Regions from separate parts of the Xanthomonas sp. SS genome, predicted to be linked through region 1. Evidence: riboswitches for the same ligand, from Rfam matches in the RefSeq annotation. Region 1 holds a riboswitch; each other region holds the start of a gene.
What was found. Region 1 has a riboswitch for cobalamin ahead of btuB (TonB-dependent vitamin B12 receptor). Riboswitches for the same ligand answer to the same signal wherever they lie in the genome.

Region 1 (2,253 bases):
TCGGGAGTGGCGCCTCGGGATGTCGCCCTGCCTCGCGCCTCGACCGGCGCTGGCGCGCAGGCCGCCATCGGCCGCTGCTAAACTCGCGCGATGTTCGCTTCCTCTTCGCTCACCGGCAGCAAGCCGGAACAGTACGCCCAACTGCTCGCGCAGGCCCGTTCCCTGGTCAGCGGCGAGCCCGACCGCATCGCCAATGCCGCCAACCTGGCGGCGCTGGTGTACCACGCGCTGCCGCGGCTGAACTGGGTCGGCTTCTACCTGTACGACGGCAAGGAACTGGTGGTCGGCCCGTTCCAGGGCCTGCCCGCCTGCGTGCGCATCCCGCTGCACAAGGGCGTGTGCGGCGCCGCCGCCAGCAGCGGCCAGACCCAGCGCATCGACGACGTCGAGGCCTTTCCCGGGCATATCGCCTGCGATGCGGCCTCGCGCTCGGAGCTGGTGGTGCCGCTGCTGCGCGCCGGCGAGCTGATCGGCGTGTTCGACCTGGACAGCCCGGACCTGGCGCGCTTCGACGCCGACGATCAGCACGGCCTGGAAGCGATCGCGCAGGTCTTCGTCGACGCGCTGCGATGAGCACCGAAAAACTGCGCAACATCGGCCCCAAGAGCGCGGCCTGGCTGCGCCAGGTCGGCCTGCGCACGCAGGAGGACCTGACTGCGGCCGGCGCGGTCGGCGCGTTCCTGAAGGTCAAGCGCGCCGGCTTCAAGCCCAGCCTCAACCTGCTGTATTCGCTGGAAGGGGCGCTGACCGGCTGCCATTGGCAGGAACTGCCCGAGGCGCGGCGCGCGCAGCTGCTCGGCGAGCTGGAAGCCGCGGCGGCGCAGCTGCCGGCGCAGCGCGGCCTGCCGGTGGCCGGACCGGTGGCGACCACCCATTTCGACCGCGACGGCGACCATAGCGATACGCCGTATGCCGACGACGCGTCCGGCGGCCATGCCTACGACGCCGAGCGCGACCACGGACGCGACGACGACGGCCACGCCGGCGAGCGCGACGCCGACTGATCCGCGCGTCACGCCGGCGATCGCGTACAATCGCGCCGCTTCAAGGTGACCTGCCGGCCCCGGCCTGCAGGTTGAAACGGGAAGCCGGTGCGTCTTGCGACAAGGCCGGCGCTGCCCCCGCAACGGTAAGCGATCCGCGCTGACGACTTGCGCCACTGTGCCTTGGGCATGGGAAGGCGTCGCAGCCGGGAGTCCGACTCCCAGATCGCCAGCCCGGAGACCGGCCTTGCAGTTCACTGGTTGCGATGCGGAGGGCGTCGCGGCGTGCCGCGCCGCGTCTGGCGCCGTCCGCTTGCACCCTCGGTTCGCGACTCCTTTGCCGTCACAGCGCGCCCGCGCGCCGGAGTTGCCCCATGTCGTTCCGCCTGCTTTCGGTCGCGATCGCGTCCGTCCTGTCCCTGCCCTCGCTGGCGCTCGCCGCCGATGCCGCCACCGACCTGGACCAGGTCCTGGTCACCGCCACCCGCACCCAGATCTCGGTCGAGGACAGCGTGGTCCCGGCACAGGTGATCGACCGCGCCGAGATCGAGCGCAGCCAGGCCACGTCGCTGGCGCAGCTGCTGCAGGGCCGCGCCGGCATCGGCGTGTCCAACCAGGGCGGGCTGGGCAAGCTGACCACGCTGAGCCTGCGCGGCAGCGAATCGGACCACGTGCTGGTGCTGGTGGACGGCGTGCGCATCGGCTCGGCCAGCGCCGGCCTGGCCGCGTTCCAGGACCTGCCGCTGAGCCAGATCGATCGCATCGAGATCGTGCGCGGCCCGCGCTCGAGCCTGTACGGCTCCGATGCGATCGGCGGCGTGATCCAGATCTTCACCCGCCACGGCGGCCAGGGCCTGCAGCAGAACCTGAGCCTGGGCGCCGGCAGTCACGGCCTGCGCGAGGCCAGCGCCGGCTTCAGCAACCGCGGCGAGCGCGGCTGGCTGTCGGTGCAGGGCGGCTACCAGAACAGCGACGGCATCAATGCCTGCAACGGCTCGGCCACGCTGTTCGCCGGCTGCTTCGTCGATGAGCCGGACCGCGACGGCTACCGCAACACCTCACTCAGCGCGCGCGGCGGCTATGCGCTGAGCGACACGCTGCGCATCGAAGGCCAGGCGCTGAACATCGACAGCCGCAACGAGTACGACGGCGATGCGCTGTTCGCCGGCAACGAGGCCGACAACACCCAGCAGGTGTTCGGCGGCAAGCTCGACTGGACCCCGTCCGAGCGCGTGCACCTGGCCGCGCAGCTCGGCCGCAACACCGATCA
Region 2 (2,253 bases), 500 kb from region 1:
GTCCAGCGGCGTACGCCACACGTTGCGGCCGTTGACCAGCCCCGCCGACAGCACGCGCCCGGCCGGCAATGCCTGCAGCACCGCGTCCAACTGTGCCACGCCGCGCACCAGATCCACGTGCAGGCCATCCACCGGCAGCGCCGCGGCCAGTTCCAGGTTGTCGCCCAGCTCGCCGAAATACGTGGTCAGCAGCAGCTTCGGCCGCGGCGCTTGCGCCAGGAAGGCATAGGCGCGGCGATAGGCGTCGCGTGCGGCTTCGTCCAGGTCCAGCACCAAGGCCGGCTCGTCGATCTGGACCCAGTTGGCGCCGGCCGTGTCGAGTTGCTGCAGCAGGTCGGCGTAGGCCGGCAGCAGGCTGTCCAGCAGCGCCCAGCGGTCGCTGCCGTCCACGGTCTTGGACAGCAGCAGGAAGGTCACCGGCCCGATCAGCACCGGCCGCGTGGTGATGCCCAGCGCCTTGGCTTCCAGGAACTCGGCCAGCGGCTTGTCGCCGCGCAGGCGGAAGTGCTGGCGCCGCGCCAGCTCCGGCACCAGGTAGTGGTAGTTGGTGTCGAACCACTTGGTCATTTCCAGCGCGTGCAGGTCCAGGCCGTTCTCCTGCGAGCCGCGCGCCATCGCGAAGTAGCCGGCCAGCGGATCGGCATCGGCCAGCGCGCGGTAGCGCTGCGGGATCGCATCGAACAGGAACGCGGTGTCGAGCATCGCGTCGTACAGGCTGAAGTCGTTGCTGGGCGGAAGATCCACCCCGGCCTCGACCTGCAGCCGCCAATGCTGCTGGCGTAGCTGCCGCGCGGTGTCTTGCAGGCTTGCCTCATCCGTTTCGCGGCGCCAGTAGCTTTCCAGCGCACGCTTGAGCTCGCGCCGCGCACCGATGCGCGGGAAGCCCAGGTTGGTCACGATCGTCATTTGCGTTTCCTCATTGCGTTCATAGGCATTGAGGAACGAAGGAACCGCGCGCCGTGCGCCCGTTCGCACGGGACGCCCGCCACGCCAGCGACCTTCGCCCCCGCGGGCGAACCGGCGCCACGCGGGCAGGCGGAAGAGCGCAGCGCGGCGCAGGGCCACGGCACGGCTTCCGGCCGCCTCCCCGCGGAGACGCCAGGTCGAATCGGAGGACGCACAGGTCCTCCGGCCGGGGCCGGTATTCGGGCTGATGGACGAGCGCACCGTGCCGGCTGCGCGCCTACTGTCCGTCGCTTCCCAGGCCGGCATGCGCCGGCCCAGTGCCATTGACGGAGGTCGTTTCCATTCACCGCTGCGGGGCAGCTCCGGAATGGGCAGGCGCTTGCGGCGCCAGCCTTCACCGGATTCCCGTTTAAATCCATCCCTTCATCCGAATGAAGAGATGGATACCTTCGGCATGCGCAAGATAGGCGGTGTGGGCTGACGGGTCAAGCGCGGTGGGCGATCCGTCGCGGATGCAGGGTCAGGCATGCGGTTTGGGCTTGGCCGGGGTCTTCTTGCCCGGCGTGGCGTTGCCGTTGCCGCCGCCGCCGCGGGGGAGCGCATCGCGTTCGCCGCCAAGGCTGCAGCTGTTCATCGGGGTCACGCTGCAGCTGCAGGATTGGGTGACGCCGATGCCGCCGCCGGTGGCCTGCATGCCGAGCACGCCCAGTGGTGCGTAGTGATGCTCGATGCCGCGCGGCGGTTGCGCCGTTGCGCTGCCGTCGGCCAGGGTCGGCCAGTCGATGCCGCCGCTAGCCACGCGCGCGGGGATCAGCCAGTAGTCGCCGCTGCGATAGTCGGCATCGGCGGCGAAGCGGATCTGCACGCCGTCCTCCAGGTCGATCCATTGCGCTTGCGCGTCCTTGGCCGCGGGGATCGGCACCGCACCGTCGACCAGTGTCACGTCGCCGTAGGCCGACTGGTCCCAGCGCCGCAGTTTGGGGTGCACGGCGTCCGTGTCCCATGCCAGCGCGCCGTCCAGCAGCAGCGCGTCGCCGTCGATGGCGTCGATCAGATACAGGGCGCCCGGCCGCGCCTGCAGGTCGTCGCGCTCGTCGCTCAATTCCACCCACTGCCCGGCAGCGAAACCGCGCGTGCTGGCCAACTGCAGGTGCTCGCCCTGCGCGGACAGGCAGGCGCTGGCGACGCTGCCGTTGTCGCGCGACCATTTGAAGGTCGGTTGCGCGCCGTTGTCGCTGCCGCGGTGGATCTCGACGCGGTACAGGTTGTTCTCGACGCCGCGGTAGGCCGCATCGGGCGCGGCCAGGCACGGGTCGTCCAGCCGCTGTCCCGGGTCCACGCGTGCGG
Region 3 (2,253 bases), 530 kb from region 1:
GAAGCAGCTCGACAGCTGCCCGCCGATCTTGCCGGCGTTGGCCAGCGTGGGCGTGGCCACGGTCATGAACAGGTTGGACAGCGCCCAGTAGGCCTCGCCGACCAGTTGCATGCGGCGTTCGCGTGGCTTTTCGTCCTGCATCAGGTACAGCGCGATGGTCAGCCAGCGCTCCTGCGGCAGTTCGTAGACCTTGCGCGAGTTGTCGGTGGCCAGGTAGCGCGTGGCCAGCAGGTACAGGCCGTTGTAGGCGAACAGCTTGTCGCGCTCCGGGTCGATCATCTTGCCGGCTTCGGCCAGCTCGTCCTTGGAGTAGTTCTTGAGGATGTCGATCGAGTACACGCCGCGGTCGGCCAGGCTTTCCTGCAGGCCGACGTAGGAGCCGTACTTCTCGCCGGCATCGTAGAAGCGGTTCTTGCTGGCGCGCTTGTACAGGCGGTGCAGGTACAGGCGCGCGGCGAAGTACTCCCACTCCGGCGTGGCGATGTCCACGCGCGACTCGGCCTCGCGGATCAGGTAGTCGACCATCTCGTCGGCCGACAGGCTTTCCTTCTTCTCGACGAAGGCGAACGCCTTGCGCTCGTAGTCGGCCACGTCCAGCTGCGGGAACTCGGCATGGATCCGGTCCAGGGTGCGCTGCAGGCGCGAACGGTCGAAGGCCATGCGGCGGTTGCCGCCGTCCTTGACGATCCAGGTCACGGCGCGCTGGTCGTTGCTCGGCTCGCTGGCGGCCGTATCGGGCTGCGCGGCAGCGGCGGCAGCAGGCGTGGGATCGACATCGGCGGTGTCGAGGGGGGCTGCGGCCGGCAGGCTGTGGGTCTGGCTCATGAAGGTCTCCAAGCGTGGTGCACCTGGCTGCCCGACCCTCGCAGGCAACGCTCCGACCGGATCAGCAGGGTGGAGACGCGGTGTCGCAGAGACCGCGACGGCGCAGGCGCGAGCCTGCGGGCGGTCAACGCTTCACCGACCATCTCCCCCCGGAGATTCAACGGTCGGCGCCGCGCTGTGTGCATCGCGCGGCTGTCGGCAGGTCTTCGGGCTTATGGGCGACGGCCGATGGCCGGTTTCCTAGCCCGTCGCTTCCCAAGGCAGGGCGCCTCAGTGCGGGTGACGGGTTCGTTCCCAATTACCGCTGCGGGGCAGCGCCGGCCTGAGCGCTCGCGCGCCGCACCGGCTTCCCTTTTGATCCCGCAGCCTGGTGGCTGCTGGAACCGACCACCACAAGATAGTGGGGTCCCCGGGCCTCGTCAACGCTAAATGTAGTCATAAATTCGAAAAGCCAAGCGGGACAACCGTTTGCCGTGGCGACGCCGCAAATCCCCGCAGCGGGGCGCCGAATCGGGCCTGGAAACGGCTGGAGCGCCCATGCCGCAAGGGCCTCGGCGAGCCCGCCGGCGGCGGCCCGTGCATGGCGGTGCGCGCCGATCTGCGCCAACTGCGCGGAGCGCGGGCAACCGCCGCGCCGGGGGCGGACGAACGGCAACCGCGCGCGGCTCGCGCCCATGGAACGCGAGCGGTGCCTGCCGCTGCTGGGACTCGGATTACAGCCCCCGCGCCGGCTCAGCGTTCGCGCTGTCCGGCCTGTTGCTTGGCCTGCTGCACGGCCGCGCGCAGTTCATCCACCGACAGTTGGCCGTCGTGGTTGCGGTCCAGCGCGTCGAAACGCTTGGCGAGGCGCGGCAGCGACGCGTCGGCTTCGCTGCGGCTGATCAGGCCATCGCCGTTGGCGTCGGCGGTCTCGAGCTTTTGCTGCAGTTTCTGCTTCTGTGCGGCGCTCGGCGCGGTCTGTGCGGCGGCGGTGCCGGCCAACAACAGGCTGCACAGCAGCCCATGGGCAATGGCGGTCTTCATGGCGGTTCTCGAATAAAGGATGGACGGAAAGTGGCGACATGGGCGATCGCGCCCGCGGTGGACTGTCCACCGCGGGCGCGTGATCGCCACGCCGGTGGCGGACGGCTACGGGCGGCAGGCCACGACCTCGCCGGCGGCGTTGGTGCAGGTGCCGGTGTGGCTGACGCTTCCATCGGCCAGCGTGGTCGAGCCCTGGTAGCTGCCGCCATTGGCGCCGGTAGCGCTGGTCTGGCGGCTGCCGGCGACGCTGCCATCGGCGTTCTTGGCCATGCTGCCGCTGCTGCTGGCGCTGCCGCCATTGGCCGTGGTGACGCTGGCGCTGCCCTGGCGGCCGGCGCTGCCGTCGGCGTTGCGGTAGAAGCTGCCCTGGCGCGTGGCGGAGCCGCCGTTGGCGCCGCTGGCGGT

Region 2: linked by a shared signal. The riboswitch ahead of metE (5-methyltetrahydropteroyltriglutamate--homocysteine S-methyltransferase) and the one ahead of btuB (TonB-dependent vitamin B12 receptor) in region 1 are both predicted to bind cobalamin.
Region 3: linked by a shared signal. The riboswitch ahead of HEP74_RS20435 (ribonucleoside-diphosphate reductase subunit alpha) and the one ahead of btuB (TonB-dependent vitamin B12 receptor) in region 1 are both predicted to bind cobalamin.

What each region holds. Positions count from the first base shown of each region.
Region 1 covers NZ_CP051190.1:4,297,129-4,299,381, forward strand. The annotation lists gene msrC (free L-methionine (R)-S-oxide reductase MsrC) at 91-573, shown strand; gene HEP74_RS18045 (TfoX/Sxy family protein) at 570-1,004, shown strand; cobalamin riboswitch at 1,031-1,247, shown strand; gene btuB (TonB-dependent vitamin B12 receptor) at 1,358-2,253, shown strand, end outside.
Region 2 covers NZ_CP051190.1:4,797,473-4,799,725, reverse strand. The annotation lists gene metE (5-methyltetrahydropteroyltriglutamate--homocysteine S-methyltransferase) at 1-906, opposite strand, end outside; cobalamin riboswitch at 1,120-1,373, opposite strand; gene HEP74_RS20330 (DUF6519 domain-containing protein) at 1,427-2,253, opposite strand, start outside.
Region 3 covers NZ_CP051190.1:4,826,182-4,828,434, forward strand. The annotation lists gene HEP74_RS20435 (ribonucleoside-diphosphate reductase subunit alpha) at 1-825, opposite strand, end outside; cobalamin riboswitch at 1,006-1,228, opposite strand; gene HEP74_RS20440 (EF-hand domain-containing protein) at 1,558-1,848, opposite strand; gene HEP74_RS20445 (hypothetical protein) at 1,954-2,253, opposite strand, start outside.